2 regions of the Halalkalibacter sp. HAAS-P014 genome follow, and region 2 is predicted to be linked to the other one. Evidence: a T-box and tRNA genes for the amino acid it is inferred to sense, from the RefSeq annotation. Region 2 holds a T-box; the other holds one or more tRNA genes.

Region 1 (8,529 bases), on a different contig from region 2:
TGCGATTTTTAGTCTGGAGATGGGCGCGAGTCAGCTTGTTCAACGTATGCTTTGTGCTGAGGGCAATATTGACGCTCAACGAATGAGAACTGGAGCGCTAACATCTGAAGATTGGCAAAAACTAACGATGGCGATGGGGAGCCTTGCAAAGGCTGGAATTTATATCGATGATACACCTGGTGTTAAAGTAAACGACATTCGTGCCAAGTGTCGAAGACTAAAACAAGAACATGGTCTCGGAATGATCATGATTGACTACTTGCAGCTTATCCAAGGAAACGGAAAAAGTGGCGAAAACCGTCAACAAGAAGTATCGGAAATTTCCCGTACGTTAAAGCAAATTGCCCGTGAATTAGAAGTCCCAGTTATTGCGTTATCGCAGCTGTCACGTGGAGTTGAGTCACGTCAGGATAAACGTCCGATGATGTCAGATATCCGTGAATCAGGAAGTATCGAGCAAGATGCCGATATTGTTGCTTTCTTGTACCGTGATGATTACTATGACAAGGAAACTGAAAACCAAAATATTATTGAAATTATTATTGCAAAGCAACGTAACGGTCCTGTTGGCACTGTTGAACTAGCCTTTGTAAAAGAATACAATAAGTTTGTAAACTTAGAACGCAGGCATGACGAAAGCAATATGCCACCAGGTGCCTAACAGTGTAGAGAGTACAGAAAAAGATCTGTACTCTTTTTTTGGTGTGGAAGTATAGGTTAGCTGGAAAAAGAGGGAAAACAGCCGGAATAGCAGTGGACTTGACCGGAAAATGAAGAGAAGAGGTCGGAAAAGGAGAAGAACCGGCCGAAAAAAAGAATAGCAGGGAAAATAATTATTTTGCGCCCTATTAAAGCGAACGAATAAACAATAAAACATTCTAATGTTCGTGTTTTTCATTGACGCATGTTTTTAGAGTTGGTATACTTATCAGTGGCTTAGGAAATAGTTAGAATAATTAATCTAGATTCAGTAATAAAGGTGGAGGTGCATCATATGTCATCAGTTGTAGTTGTAGGTACTCAATGGGGCGATGAAGGAAAAGGGAAAATTACAGATTATCTCTCAGAAAAGGCAGAAGTAGTTGCTCGTTACCAAGGTGGAAATAATGCAGGACATACAATTGTTTTCGGTGGAACAAAATACAAACTTCATTTAATACCATCTGGGATTTTTTACAAAGAAAAAAGCTGTGTAATTGGTAACGGAATGGTTATTGACCCGAAAGCACTTATTGAAGAGTTGGCTTATTTACACGAACGCAATGTTGATACGAGCAACTTGCGTATTAGCAACCGAGCTCATGTGATTCTTCCTTATCACTTGAAGTTAGATATCGTAGAAGAAGAGCGTAAAGGCGCTAACAAAATCGGAACGACGAAAAAAGGGATCGGCCCAGCATATATGGATAAAGCAGCTCGTATTGGTATTCGAATTGCTGACTTACTTGATAAAGAAGTATTTGAGGAAAAATTAGAGCGTAACTTAGAAGAGAAAAATCGCCTTTTTGAAAAATACTATGAAGTTGAAGGATTTACAAAAGAAGAAATTCTTGATGAGTACTATGAGTATGGACAACAAATCGCACAATATGTTTGTGACACATCTGTTGTCTTAAATGATGCACTGGACGACGGACGTCGCGTTTTATTTGAAGGTGCTCAAGGCGTAATGCTTGATATTGATCAAGGGACATATCCATTTGTTACATCTTCAAATCCAATTGCAGGAGGAGTAACAATTGGTTCTGGTGTTGGACCAGCAAAAATCAACCATGTTGTTGGGGTATCGAAGGCATATACAACTCGAGTTGGCGACGGGCCATTTCCAACTGAACTGCATGATGAAATTGGTGACAATATTCGAGAAGTAGGGAACGAATATGGAACAACAACTGGTCGCCCACGCCGTGTAGGTTGGTTTGATAGTGTTGTTGTTAGACATGCACGTCGGGTAAGTGGACTTACGGATTTATCTTTAAACTCAATTGATGTGTTAACGGGTATCAAAACACTAAAGATCTGTACAGCTTATAAATACCGTGGTGAGATCATGGAAGAATTCCCTGCTAGCTTAAAAGTTCTTGCAGAATGTGAACCAGTGTATGAAGAGCTTCCTGGTTGGGAAGAAGATATAACGGGAGTCAAATCTTTAGATGAACTACCAATAAATGCACGCCACTATATAGAACGCGTATCACAACTAACAGGCATCCCACTAACAATCTTCTCAGTAGGACCAGACCGCAACCAAACAAACCTAGTACGCGGAGTCTTTGCATAGCTTTAATAAAAAGGCCGCTCTTGCCTTTTTATTAAAGCGTCGCAATGAGCGAAGCCGTTGTAATGTCTTAAAGCCTTTTGAGCGACCTTCTCAAAAGGCGCACAACGAGCGAAGCCATTGCAACCATGTTCGCACAAATAAAGGGTAAAAGGCCGGTTTTGCTTTTTTATGAAACGAAGCAATGAGCGAAATCGCTGCCATGTCTTAAAGCCTTTTGAGCGACCTTCTCAAAAGGCGCACAACGAGCGAAGCCATTGCAACCATGTTCGCACAAATAAAGGGTAAAAGGCCGCTCTTGCCTTTTTATTAAAGCTTGCATCTTTCCTTATTTTTCGCTATTCTATAATAAGTTCCGACAAAAAAATTAGTTTCAAAAAAAATTATAAAAAACCTTGCATTAGAGAAAATGACATGGTATTATAAATCTTGTCGCTAAGAGGTAAGACAAGCGCGACGACGGAGAGTATCATTACTGGTAACAGGATGAACAACATCCAAGAAAACAACAAGCAAGAGCCATTAGCTCAGTTGGTAGAGCATCTGACTTTTAATCAGAGGGTCGAAGGTTCGAGTCCTTCATGGCTCACCACTTTTTATTAAGTGGCCCGTTGGTCAAGCGGTTAAGACACCGCCCTTTCACGGCGGTAACACGGGTTCGAATCCCGTACGGGTCACCATTTATTTATTAGGTCCGGTAGTTCAGTTGGTTAGAATGCCTGCCTGTCACGCAGGAGGTCGCGGGTTCGAGTCCCGTCCGGACCGCCACTTAATTTAATATAGTATGTATGGCTCAGTAGCTCAGTCGGTAGAGCAATGGACTGAAAATCCATGTGTCGGCGGTTCGATTCCGTCCTGAGCCACCATTTTCTATTTGCCGGCCTAGCTCAATTGGTAGAGCAACTGACTTGTAATCAGTAGGTTGGGGGTTCAAGTCCTCTGGCCGGCACTCAAATCCGTGTGGAAATTCCGTGCGGATTTTTTATTTTGTCAAGATTTCCTAAAATATCCAAGAATATGACAAGTGTATTACAATCCCTTGTCTTTTTGTTACATGACTTTTATTAAAAGATAAGTATGCTAAAATGAGAAAGTTGACTATGTTGTCACGTATAGGTTTATATAGATAAATAGTTGTTTTGGTTTTAGGAGGAGAACATGTTAGTTGCAAAGATACATACGAAACGACCTATAAAAGGATTTCCCTTTAATGTTTTTTTTCAAACATTTATAGCCTTTTTGCTAGTTGCAATGGTAGCATTCGCTAGCCCTACGAAAGCTGAAGATCAATCGTTCATCCATACACTCTATCACGTTTATGTTGATGAAACGTACGTTGGAGTTTTGCAAGATGATCAACTTGTCTATGACTATTTTGACTTGATGGAAGAAAAGTACGAGAAAGATTACCCTGACCTTTCATTAAAATTAGGCGAAAATGTTCAAGTGATTCCTGAGTTTGTATTCCATGAAGGAACAGAAGAGGAAGAAAAGGAAGTTTTAACTGTTTTAGAAGAAGAACTTACCATTAAAGCCAAAGTTATTGCGCTAACAATTGATGAAAAACCAGTTGTTTATTTAGCGAATGAAGAAGATGCAAAAGAAACATTGCAGAAGTTAATTACACAGTATATAGATGAAGACCAGTACAGTGATTATATAGAAGAGAAAGTTGAAGAGAGCGAGATAAAAGTTGGAGAAGAACTACTAACGGAAGTTACTCTAACTGAGGAAATTGAGGAAGAAGAGGTTATTACTAACCCAGAAGATGTTCTATCTGTTGAAGAAGCGATCCAAAAGTTAAACAAAGGTGTATTAGAAGAGAAGCCGTACACGGTTAAAGAAGGGGATGTATTAGGGTCAATTGCTAGTGACCATAATCTATCAGTCTCTGAATTAATTGATATAAATAAGGATTTAAATGAGGACAGCTTGCTGCAAATTGGGCAAGAGATTAAAGTAACAGCATATGAGCCATTAGTAGAAGTTGTTGCAACTCATATTGAAAAAGTAGAAGAAGAGATTCCTTATCAAACTGAAGTCATTGAGGATGACTCAATGTTTAAAGGGGAAGAAGAAGTTACTCAAGAAGGACGCGAAGGGAAACAAGTAGTTGAATATGAAATTACTGAACAAAATGGTAGTATCGTTAAACGCGAAGTTCTCTCCGAGGAAGTAACAGAAGAACCTGTGAAAAGGGTTATTAAAAAAGGTACGAAGGTAATGCCATCACGTGGGTCAGGGACGCTTGCTTGGCCAGCTGTTGGAGGATATATTTCTAGTTACCAAGGTATGCGTTGGGGACGATTCCATCGTGGAATTGACATTGCTAGACCGAGTAATTATGACATTCTAGCTGCTGATAATGGGACTGTCTCTTTTGCCGGGACTCAAGGTGGTTATGGCAACTTAGTTAGAATTAATCATAATAATGGAATGGAAACACTGTACGCTCATTTAGACTCTATTGATGTTCAAGTTGGTCAAACGGTATCAAGAGGACAAAAAATAGGTGTAATGGGGCAAACAGGTAATTCGACAGGGATACACTTACATTTTGAGGTTTATGAAAATGGTCAATTAAAAGACCCAATGAATTATTTAGATAGATAATCGAAATCGCTCCTACTCTGTGGGGGCGATTTCTATTGGAATGAGGAAAAAGTTGCAAATTACTAGTTTGCAGTCGAACGAGCAACGAGACGTTACAGCATGTGTTAGAATGTAAGAAAAGACTATTAGCGACGGGAGCGATCTGCAAAATGGAAAAGCGCATTTTAGTTGTAGATGATGAAAGACCAATAGCAGATATATTAAAGTTCAACCTTGAAAAAGAGGGTTATGAAGTAATTTGTGCGAATGACGGTTTAGAGGCGATTGAACTAGCAATAAAGGAAAAGCCTGATCTTATTTTGCTCGATATTATGCTTCCTCATAAAGATGGGATGGAAGTGTGCAGGGAAGTTAGAAAAGAGTCTGAAGTACCAATCATTATGCTAACAGCGAAAGATTCAGAGATCGACAAGGTTCTTGGACTGGAACTAGGGGCAGATGATTATGTCACTAAGCCGTTTAGTACACGTGAACTATTAGCAAGGGTGAAAGCCAATTTACGTAGGCAACAAACGAATACGGAAGAAGCGAATCCTCAAAAAGAGATTATTGTTGGTGATTTAATAATCTATCCAGATGCGTACCAAGTAAAAAGACGGGGAGAAGCGATTGACTTGACGCATCGTGAATTTGAGTTGATTCATTATCTTGCAAGACATTTGGAGCAAGTTATGACGCGAGAACATTTATTGCAAGCAGTTTGGGGTTATGATTACTTTGGCGATGTTCGTACGGTAGATGTTACGGTACGTAGATTACGTGAAAAAGTTGAGGACAACCCTAGCTACCCAGTGTGGATTATTACAAGACGAGGGGTAGGGTATTACCTTTCAACTCCTGAGCAAAAGGAACAATCATAGATGGATCGAAAAGTTGGCTTCTTTAAGTCGATCCAGTTTAAACTAATCATCATTTATGTGTTGATTATCTTTATTGCGATACAAATTATTGGTGTTTATTTTACAAGGCAGGTAGAAAGTCAATTGGTTTCAAATTACTTTGAAATGCTTGAGGAGCGAGCGAATTTGCTCGCTTATAATGTTGCCCAGGAAATGACTGAGAATAGAGATGATCGCAGTACATTAACGTCAAATATCAATGCATTGCTGCGAGACATTTTTGCAATTGAGCAATCCGAAGTACAAGTTATTGATCAAAACCGAGTTGTTGTTAGCACATCAAATTTCTCGAATAGACACCTTGTCGGACAACAAAGCACGGAAGTACGTGTCAAACGGGCGCTATTAGGGAATAAGGCAGAGGATGTGCTGCGTGATCCTGCTACAGGTCACCGAGTGCGCGTCCTTGCAGTACCGATTAAGTATGAAGATGAACAAGTTGGTGCTCTGTACATTGAGGCATCAATGGAAAGTGTCTATGACCAAATTAGGCAGATCAATCAAATACTAGTAAGTGGGACATTTATAGCACTTGTCATCTCTGTTATTTTAGTTATTCTTGTTGCTAAAACGATTACCAGACCGATTATGGATATGCGAAAACAGACGATGCGTATGAGCAGAGGCGATTTCACGAAACAAGTAAATGTGTATAGCTTCGATGAAATTGGGCAGTTAGCTACTTCTTTTAATGATTTGACCATGAGACTTCGAGATGCAACATTGACTCGTGACCGTGAACAAAAAAGGTTGAAGTCTGTCTTGACTCATATGACTGACGGGGTGATTGCGACCGATCAAACTGGGCGTATTATCTTAATGAATAAAAGAGCTGGTGAATTGTTAGATTTATCTAGTCATGCAGTGATGGGAAAATTGTTGCCTGACGTTCTTCGTTTGTCCGATAGCTTTGCTCTTTATGATTTATATGAGCACTCAGACTCAATCTTGCTTGATTTTAGCAATAAAGATGAGGAATATTTATTAGAAGCTCGTTTTTCGGTTATTCAGGAAGAGGATGGTCCTATTAATGGGTTAATTACCGTTTTACACGACGTAACTGAGCAAGAAAAGATTGAGCGTGATCGTCGAGAATTCGTTGCGAATGTTTCCCATGAACTGAGAACACCTCTGACAACGTTAAAAAGTTACTTAGAAGCACTCGAGGATGGTGCGATAAATGATAAGGAACTTGCCCCACGCTTCTTAAGTGTCACGCAAAATGAAACAGAACGGATGATTCGGCTCGTTAATGATTTATTGCAGCTATCAAAAATTGATAGTCATGATTATCAATTAACATTTAACTCAGTTGATTTCGGCATGTACTTGCATGAAATAATTGATCGGTTTGAGATGATTGCTGAGGATAAAGAGATAAAATTTGTTAGAAAGATATCACCAAAGCCAACATACGTTAGGATTGCTGCTGATAAAATGACTCAAGTATTAGACAATGTTATTTCAAATGCAATGAAATACTCGCCAGAAGGAGGCAATATTACAATTGCTATGCTCCATAAAGGCGAAAACTTGCAAATAAGTATTTCAGACCAAGGTATGGGAATTCCAAGAGAAAGTCAAACAAAAATCTTTAATCGTTTTTATCGGGTTGACAAGGCAAGAGCAAGAAGTGTCGGTGGGACAGGTCTTGGCCTTGCAATTGCTAAAGAGCTTATTCATGCCCATAAAGGAGAAATTTGGGCCGAAAGTGAGTATGGAAAGGGAACAACGATTTTTATTACACTTCCTTTAAAAACGCTAGAGGGGGGCAAGCGATGAACTATGAGCGTATAAAGTCTACGATTCTTATCGTTTTGATTGGCATAAGTATTATACTCACTTGGCAAGTTTATACGTTTCAACCTGATATAGCCCTTCTCGATGATACAGGTTCAAGGTATATTCCCGATCACTTGAATGAGGAACGAGAAGAACGGGCAATTGCCGATGTCATTTTACCAGAACAAATCATAATTCATCACCATAATGAACGTGCAATGATTCCGAGTGACTCTGAGAAGTTTGAGCAGCTCTTTAAGCAACTTTGTGATAAAAGTTTATATGAAATTGATCTGCTCCCAACCACTCCGTTTCCAAGGCAAGGAGAAGAAGGTGGTGTTGAAATGATCTTTTCTGCTCCGATCCCAACGGATGTGTTTTTGAGTCTTTTTGAGAAGAATGAAGAGGAAATTGTGATTCCACTTAATGAAGTGAGTCGATTATTTCTTTATGTTGATCAAAGTGAAAGGGTGCATATGCAGATTCTCTCAAGTGAGGATGAACGGGTTGTTGAGCTTGAAACGAGTTTATCTGTGGGCGAGTTTGAGGAATATGTACACGCAACCGATGAGTTTATAGCTGTAACAGCAGTAGCTGGTGTATCTTCCCCCTCTTCTCATTATAAAGAAGAGATTTATGTAACAACAGAACCTGTTCAAGTTGAAAGACTTTCTTTTGCAACAACACCATTATTAGCTGAGTATTATAAACAAGTTCTTTTTACAGATCCGAGTTCTGTAAAGTACTATCAGCAAACAGATGGGGAAGATTCATATACAGATGGCAATCGAATTATTACGATGCAAAATAGTGGCTTATTTATGGAATATATCAATCCCGTTTTCATAGAGACGCAAGATCGAAGTAGTAAACATATCGTGCAAAGTGGGTATGAGTTTATCAATGGCCATGGTGGATGGACAAATGATTATTATCTCTCAAGTTGGGGTTCATCAG
Region 2 (8,529 bases):
AAAGCGTAAACTACGCAAAGCTGGAATGGTTCATTCTGGTGACTTTAAACGTATTCGTCAAATGTTAACGTACAAAAAATAATTGATCGGTTTGATAGAAGAAGGAGGGAACTTCGATGCCAAGAGTAAAAGGCGGTTATGTCGCTCGTCGTCGTCGTAAGAAGGTATTAAAGTTAGCTAAAGGATATTACGGTTCTAAACATACATTATTTAAATCAGCGCAAGGACAGGTAATGAAGTCTTTACTATACGCTTATCGCGATCGTCGCAACAAGAAACGCGACTTCCGTAAGCTATGGATTACACGTATCAATGCAGCTGCGCGTATGAATGGTCTTTCTTACAGCCGTTTCATGCACGGTTTAAAGTTAGCTGATATCAATGTTAACCGTAAAATGCTTGCTGAACTTGCTGTTACTGACGAAAAGTCATTTGCACAACTTGCTGAAAAAGCAAAAGCAAGCCTTAATGCATAAAAATAAAAAAACGCGGCTTTGGTCGCGTTTTTTTATTTGTTGAAAAGGGTGTAATGATGATTATATTTAGCTATTTATTGATCGCTAACGTCATTGCTTTTATTGTAATGGGAATGGATAAAGCACGAGCAAAGCGACACGAGAGAAGAGTACCTGAACGTACTTTGTTTCAATTATCACTTATCGGTGGAAGTGTGGGGATTTATGTTGGGATGAGAAAGTTTCGACATAAAACAAAACATAAAAATTTCTCCATCGGAATTCCCGTTATTATTTTTGTTCAATTGGGATTACTTGTCTTCATCTTACCATACGTCTCAGCATAGACTAGAGAGAGGAGGACTGAAAATGGAGGAGTTTTTAGATAGTTCATTACAATTTATCGAAAAAAGTGGTTGGTTGGCTCCAATGTTCTTTGTCTTGCTCCATGTTTTTAGGCAGGTCTTATTCATTCCAGTCATACTTATTTGCCTAATTGGTGGTTATTTGTTCGGAACTTTATATGGTTCTATTTATTCAATCATTGGATTAACAGCCGTAAGTGTTGTATTTTATGGTCTTATCCACATTTTACCAAGCCTGCGAGACAAACTGTCGAGGTTGAAAAAACGGTTTTTAAAAGATAAGCATCAACTTACAGTAGCTCAGATGATGGTGATGAGAATCATGCCCTTTATTCATTTTCATTTAGTGTCTTTGTATTTAATTGAAACATCGAAGAACTTAAAAGAATATACAAAGTATTCGTTCTTAGTAAGCATACCTCCTGCAGTTGTTTATACGGCTTTTGGGGATATGATTCATGAATTACCACTAGCTGGTACGGGGATATTTGCCTTATTTTTAATGATTTTGTTTTTGTTTTTTCGAAAAAAGCGAACAAATATTAAGTGGGACGATTTCTTTTCTCCTAAAAATTCATAATAGCTTCATTTTAGTAGTTTACTATCTTTAAGCTACTAAAAAGGTGATGAGCATTTTAAAAATGTTCATCACCTTTACTTTTAGGTGGATTTATTTACGCAGTAACTCTTTTATAGGACTTTTCCATTCCACTTTTGCATTTGGATAACGCAAGTGAATATCATCTTCAATAAATTGAAAGTCCTCTTTCGATAAGCCAGTTAACTGATCAGTGCGCTTTGCCCATACATAAATCGAGACAATTTCAAAAGCTTGATCGGTTGTCCCTAAGTACTTTTCCCCTTCAAACATGACACCTTTGTACGTAATGAGGAAATTTTTTCGTACATCTTTGTGGTCATCAAAGAAGAAATAGTGCTTACGTTCGTGTGCATGTTCTAGTTTACGTCGTGGATGAAACAAATACTTAAAGGCGCTGTATGCAAGGACGATTAACGCAATTAATAACAATAAGCGAAATAAAATAACCATAATCAATTTCCTCCTTATGAGGTACCAATGCATGTATTTTGATTTTGACACATTTTACTAATATAAGTAAAGACCTCTACTTTATATACGAACGACTTTACATTTGGTTACGTCTTTTTTAATAACAATTGTTATACTATAGAAAAAGGAGAAAAATGATGGATATTATAAAATTATTCGCGATACAAAAACAACTAAATGACCGAATTGTCGAAGAACACAACTTGCAAAATGTTGACTTATTTAATGAAAAACTGCTTGCCTTTATTGTAGAAGTAAGCGAATTAGCGAATGAAACACGATGCTTTAAATATTGGAGCAAAAAACCATCATCAGAGCGAAGTGTTGTTTTAGAGGAGTATGTAGATGGTTTGCATTTCGTGTTAACACTTGGTTTAGCACTCGACTATACTGATGTTGAAATCAAAGATGAGTATAGAGAAGAACTAAGTCTAACAGAACAATTTCTACTTATTATAAAACGAGGTTATCAGTTAGGGGAAATCCAATCAAAAGAATCATATCAACTGTTGGTTGCCTCATTTTTAACATTAGGGCAACAATTAGGGTTTACTCGAATTGAGATTGAACAATCATATTTAGAGAAGAATAAAGTGAACCACGAGCGACAAGATAGAGGATACTAATTTCATTACTTATCCAATTTATTTGAGTAACGAAATAACTTTCTGTATACTAAACATGAAAATGAAGTTAGGAGGCTGTAACGCGTAATGACGAATCTAGATGAGCGATTACAAATGTTAAAAGATTTAACAGATGCCAATGGTGTGCCAGGTAATGAGAAAGAAGCTCGTGAAGTAATGACGAAATACATAACCCCTTTTGCAGATGAAGTTACAACGGATAAACTAGGTAGCCTTATTGCTAAGAAAACGGGCCTTGCTGATGGACCGAAAATTATGGTTGCTGGCCACTTGGATGAAGTTGGGTTTATGGTTACAAGTATTGATGATAAAGGTTTTCTACGCTTTCAAACGGTCGGTGGATGGTGGGAGCAGGTCATGTTAGCTCAGCGTGTAACAGTCATGACGAAAAATGGCAATATCCCTGGAGTTATTGGGTCAAAGCCCCCACATATTCTTGCACCTGAAGCGCGTAAAAAGCCAGTCGATAAAAAAGACATGTTTATTGACATTGGTGCAACGAGTAAAGAAGAAGCGATAGAGTTTGGCGTCCGTCCTGGTGATTCTGTCGTTCCTGTTTGTGAGTTTACCGTTATGAAAAATGAGAAATTACTAATGGCGAAGGCTTGGGATAATCGAATTGGTTGTGCTATAGCAATTGATGTTTTGAGAGGGCTACAAGGTCAAGACCATCCAAATGTCGTTTATGGAGTGGGGACTGTTCAAGAAGAAGTAGGCCTACGTGGGGCTAGGACGTCTGCCCATTTAATTGAACCGGATATCGGTTTTGGCGTTGACGTAGGAATTGCAGGTGATACACCAGGTGTGACTGAGAAAGAAGCGCTTGCGAAAATGGGAGAAGGTCCACAAATCGTTTTATATGATGCTTCTATGATCTCACATAAAGGTTTACGCGACTTTGTGACAGATACAGCTGATGAGCATAACATCCCTTATCAATTTGACTCAATGGCTGGTGGCGGTACAGATTCAGGTGCGATTCACTTAACTGCTAACGGTGTACCTGCATTATCAATTACCGTTGCAACTCGTTACATTCACACTCATGCTGCAATGCTTCATCGAGATGACTATGAAAATGCGGTGAAGTTAATCGTAGAAGTGATTAAGAAATTAGACAGAGATACCGTTAATAAGATTACATTTGAATAAGCTTTAACGAAAGGGGGGTGCCAAAGGTCTGATCTTGACCTTTAGCACCCCTATTATTGCTCTTGAAATAACCTTTTTAGCTTATTATTGGAGACCTTGGCTAATTTGTTGACAAACTGCATCTTTTTGCTCTTCACTAGCGTTTTTCCAAAATACTTCAAACATGACGCCGAGGCCTGGCAGCATTTTCTCTTCGCCTCGTTGTACAGCATCTACAATAGTCGCTTCAACTTCTTGTTCTGAATTTCCTTGAATATTTGACAAGATCGCACCACGTAAGTTAAATCCCATTTGGAACACTCCCTTATTATAGTTTAATGAAACTACTTATAGTATGGATCAGCATTGACTGGATTATAACGAAAAAAATGGGTAGAATGATGAAATAAGATAGAAGCTGTTAAAGGAGTAGAGCATGAAACGAATTGATTCAATTAAAAATGAACATGTGAAACGATGGAAGAAACTACATACTAAAAAAGGAAGAGAGACGTTAGGACGTTTTCTTGTCGAGGGATATCACCTTGTCGAAGAGGCAATAAAGGCCGAAATGGCCGTTGAATACATTTTAATGACAGAAGGAGCCAATCCTCCACAAACTATGAAGATACAGGATCAAGACGTGATTCTAATTAGTGAACAAGTCATGAAAGAGCTTTCTGAGACTAAGACGCCACAAGGAATTGCGGCTGTTTGCTTGATCCCAACTGCACCAAAGGTTGAAAAGTTGGATGGACAATATTTACTATTAGACCGAATTCAAGACCCAGGGAACCTAGGTACGATGATTCGTACAGCAGATGCAGCAGGAATGACGGGGGTGATTCTTGGTGAAGGGAGTGTAGACATTTTTAATAGTAAGGTCGTACGAGCTTCTCAAGGATCAATCTTTCATTTGCCTGTTATGAGAGGAGAGCTAGAGAATTGGATTACAACTTTTCAGGACTCATCAATACCTGTGTTTGGAACGGCTTTAAAAGAAGCAAGCTCTTACACTGCGATTGAACCTCAAAATCATTTTGCTTTAATCATGGGGAATGAGGGGGAAGGAGTTTCTAGTTCCTTACTCGAACAGACTGATCAGAATATCTACATACCAATCTATGGACAAGCGGAATCATTAAATGTTTCGGTAGCAACTGGTATTTTGCTCTATCATTTAAAAGGATAATTGAAAAAGTCAGTTGCATCGCGTGAATATATTCACTATAATAAATAATCAAGAAAATATTTCTAAATGCAAAGAAAGAGAGTAGTACGTTTTTATCCACCATTCAGGGAAAAAGTGCCTTAGACTGCAAGCATTTTTATGGAAGGGAAAACTGAATTCACTCTGGAGCAGGCACTGGACCACAAATATTTTGTGAAGGTGTCCCGGTTTATAACCGTTAACACAATGAAGATAATGAGCATAGCTGTATGAGGTCTGGCAGTTTGAATTGACACTCTACACACAGCTTTCTCTCATTAATAAGGGTGGTACCACGAGTCTTCGTCCCTTTTGCGGGAGCGAAGGCTCTTTATTTTGAGATTTTTTCTCTGATAGTCGTGTCAGCGTTTGAAATGAACTATCAATCTAAAGGAGGCAAAATAATGCGTGAACGATTAGAAGCTTTGCAGGAGGAAGCTCTTGCAAAGGTTGCAGCTGCTGAAGATGTAAAAGCATTGCAGGATGTGAGGGTTGCTTATTTAGGTAAAAAGGGGCCGATTACAGAAGTATTAAGAGGCATGGGCAAACTATCACCAGAAGAGCGCCCAGTCATTGGGCAAATGGCAAATGATGTTCGTGATGTGATTAAAGAACAAGTCGAACAAAAAGAAAAAGAACTTGAAAGAGCAGCAATTGAACAACAACTTGCTAGTGAAAGTATAGATGTAACATTGCCAGGACGCCCTGTTCAGGGAGGATCGACTCATCCATTAACACAAGTTGTTGAAGAAGTCGAAGAGGCATTTTTAGGACTGGGATTCTCAGTTGCTGAAGGACCGGAAGTCGAAGTGGATTATTACAATTTTGAAGCATTAAATCTACCGAAAGACCATCCGGCGCGAGATATGCAAGATTCCTTTTACTTTACAGAAGAACTATTATTACGTACTCATACATCTCCTGTGCAAGCAAGAACGATGGAAATACATAAAGGACAAGGTCCTGTGAAAGTTATCTGTCCAGGGAAAGTGTTTCGCCGTGATGATGATGATGCAACGCATTCTCACCAATTCATGCAAATTGAAGGCTTATTCGTCGATGAGAATGTACGGATGAGTGATTTAAAAGGAGTGCTTGAACAATTTGCGAAGTCATTTTTTGGGGAAGATCGTAACATTCGTTTGCGTCCAAGTTTCTTCCCGTTTACTGAACCATCAGTAGAAGTCGATGTTTCTTGTGGGATGTGCTTAGGCAAAGGTTGCCGTGTTTGTAAACAGTCTGGTTGGATTGAGGTATTAGGTGCCGGAATGGTTCACCCACGGGTTTTGGAAATGAGTGGGTTTGATTCGACAAAATATAGTGGCTTTGCGTTTGGAATGGGTGTAGAGCGCTTAGCGATGTTAAAGTACGACATTGATGATATTCGTCATTTCTATACAAATGATATGCGTTTTCTAGCGCAGTTCAAACGGGTGTAAGGAGGAGTATAAATGTTAGTCTCTTATAAGTGGTTACAAGATTATATCGATGTAAAAGACCTTTCTGCACGCGACATCGCAGAAAAAATGACTCGTGGTGGGATTGAGATTGATTTTGTGCATCAATTAAACCAAGGAGTGTCAGGCGTAGTTGTTGGTCATGTGAAAGAATGTGAGCGACATCCGAATGCCGATAAGTTAAATGTTTGTCAAGTAGATATTGGCGAGGAAGAGCTTGTACAAATTATCTGTGGGGCACCGAACGTAGCTGCTGGACAACATGTCGCTGTTGCGAAGGTAGGAGCTGTTCTGCCTGGAAACTTTAAAATAAAAAAAGCAAAACTCCGTGGCGAAGTATCACAAGGAATGATTTGCTCCTTGCAAGAACTCGGAATCGAGACCAAGCTTGTACAAAAGGAGTTTTCTGAAGGAATCTATGTTTTTAACGATCCAGTTGAAGTAGGAAGTGACGCCCTAGCTGCTCTTAACCTAGATGATGAAGTTTTAGAGTTAGATTTAACTCCTAACCGTGCAGATTGTCTAAATATGTTAGGAGTTGCTTATGAGGTTGGTGCTCTATATGAACGTGAAGTAACACTCCCTTCAATTGATGTAGTGACAAATGATGAACAGGCATCTGATTATATCGATGTTCAAGTAGAAGCGACAGAGGACAACCCGTATTATGGAGCCATTATTATCAAAAACGTTAAAGTTGGTACGTCTCCACTTTGGTTACAAAATCGTCTTATGGCAGCTGGAATTCGACCAATTAGCAATGTGGTGGATGTTACTAACTATGTATTGCTTGAATACGGTCAACCACTTCATGCGTTTGATTACGATCGTTTCGGTTCAAAAGAGGTTTTGGTACGTCGCGCTCATGATGGCGAGAAAATCATCACATTAGATGATCAAGAGCGTACACTTACTGGGGATCATCTTGTTATTACAAATGGACAGGAACCAGTAGCGATCGCTGGTGTTATGGGGGGAGCAACTTCTGAAGTTCATGAAGGAACGACAACGGTTCTATTAGAGGCAGCTTATTTTAAAGGAGCTACTATTCGTAAAGCATCACGTGATTTAGGACTGAGAAGTGACGCAAGTACAAGGTATGAAAAAGGAGTCGATCAAGACCGTGTACTTGCAGCAGGAAGACGAGCTGCTGCACTGATTGCTGAGTTAACAGGTGGAACGATTGTTTCTGGTGTAGTAGAAAAAGATGTTTTGTCATATGAGATGGCAACCGTACGCCTTGATCTTGAACGGGTAAACAATCGTCTAGGAATGAATGTTACGATTGAAGAAGCAGCATCATTCATGTCGCGTCTAGGGTTTACGTATGAACAAGATGGCACTGTTCTGAACGTAACGATTCCATCACGCCGTTCCGATATCCAAATTGAAGAAGATTTAATGGAAGAAGTAGCGAGATTATATGGTTATGATCACATTCCGACAACTCTTCCACAAGGTGCGACCACACAAGGTACATTAACAGACTATCAGAAAAAGAGACGCCATGTTCGACGCGTTCTTGAAAGCTCTGGTTTATCCCAAGTCATCACTTATTCGTTAACAAGTCCTGAAAAAGCAAAAGGGTTTGCATTTGAAACAAATCAAACATCACCAGTTCGTTTAGCGATGCCAATGAGTGAAGATCGAAGTACGATGCGTACAAGCCTAATTCCACATTTATTTGATGTGTTGAGCTATAACGTTAATCGTAAAAATCAAGATGTACATGTTTTTGAAGTGGGTTCAATCTTTCTATCGGATGAAGAAACATTAACGAAACAACCAACGGAACGAGAGATGGTTGCCGGTGCACTAACAGGGCTATGGCATGAACATAGCTGGCAAGGTGAGAAAAAAGCTGTAGATTTCTTTGTTGTAAAGGGGATTCTAGAAGGGACATTTAAACAATTAGGAGTTCTCGACCAAATTGTGTTTGAACAAGCAAAAATGCCTGATCTGCACCCGGGAAGAACAGCACTTGTAAAACTAGATGGGAAAGAAATCGGTTTTATTGGACAAGTTCATCCAGCCTTGCAAAGAGAGTTAGGGATAAAAGAGACATATGTGTTTGAACTAGAATTAGAGTCAATGTTAACGTTTAAGTCTCAACCAGTGACGTATCAAACGCTCCCTCGTTATCCGGCAATTGTTCGTGATATTGCTCTTGTTGTCGACACACACCGTACAGC

What was found. The T-box of region 2 lies ahead of pheS (phenylalanine--tRNA ligase subunit alpha). A T-box ahead of a tRNA ligase gene usually reads a tRNA of that ligase, here a tRNA-Phe.
Region 1: it encodes a tRNA-Phe, which carries the amino acid that the T-box ahead of pheS (phenylalanine--tRNA ligase subunit alpha) is inferred to sense. The anticodon was not compared.

The regions. Positions count from the first base shown of each region.
Region 1 is NZ_JBWQTV010000019.1:40,739-49,267, reverse strand. It holds gene dnaB (replicative DNA helicase) at 1-661, shown strand, start outside; gene AC1FXZ_RS16470 (adenylosuccinate synthase) at 995-2,281, shown strand; tRNA gene AC1FXZ_RS16465 (tRNA-Lys) at 2,795-2,870, shown strand; tRNA gene AC1FXZ_RS16460 (tRNA-Glu) at 2,884-2,958, shown strand; tRNA gene AC1FXZ_RS16455 (tRNA-Asp) at 2,970-3,046, shown strand; tRNA gene AC1FXZ_RS16450 (tRNA-Phe) at 3,069-3,144, shown strand; tRNA gene AC1FXZ_RS16445 (tRNA-Thr) at 3,155-3,227, shown strand; gene AC1FXZ_RS16440 (peptidoglycan DD-metalloendopeptidase family protein) at 3,437-4,891, shown strand; gene yycF (response regulator YycF) at 5,041-5,751, shown strand; gene walK (cell wall metabolism sensor histidine kinase WalK) at 5,752-7,572, shown strand; gene AC1FXZ_RS16425 (YycH family regulatory protein) at 7,569-8,529, shown strand, end outside.
Region 2 is NZ_JBWQTV010000022.1:10,186-18,714, reverse strand. It holds gene rpmI (50S ribosomal protein L35) at 1-82, shown strand, start outside; gene rplT (50S ribosomal protein L20) at 117-476, shown strand; gene AC1FXZ_RS17770 (DUF1294 domain-containing protein) at 533-802, shown strand; gene AC1FXZ_RS17765 (TVP38/TMEM64 family protein) at 825-1,400, shown strand; gene AC1FXZ_RS17760 (sigma-w pathway protein ysdB) at 1,491-1,871, opposite strand; gene AC1FXZ_RS17755 (dUTP diphosphatase) at 2,030-2,518, shown strand; gene AC1FXZ_RS17750 (M42 family metallopeptidase) at 2,606-3,691, shown strand; gene sspI (small acid-soluble spore protein SspI) at 3,776-3,982, opposite strand; gene AC1FXZ_RS17740 (TrmH family RNA methyltransferase) at 4,107-4,862, shown strand; T-box leader at 4,925-5,194, shown strand; gene pheS (phenylalanine--tRNA ligase subunit alpha) at 5,285-6,319, shown strand; gene pheT (phenylalanine--tRNA ligase subunit beta) at 6,332-8,529, shown strand, end outside.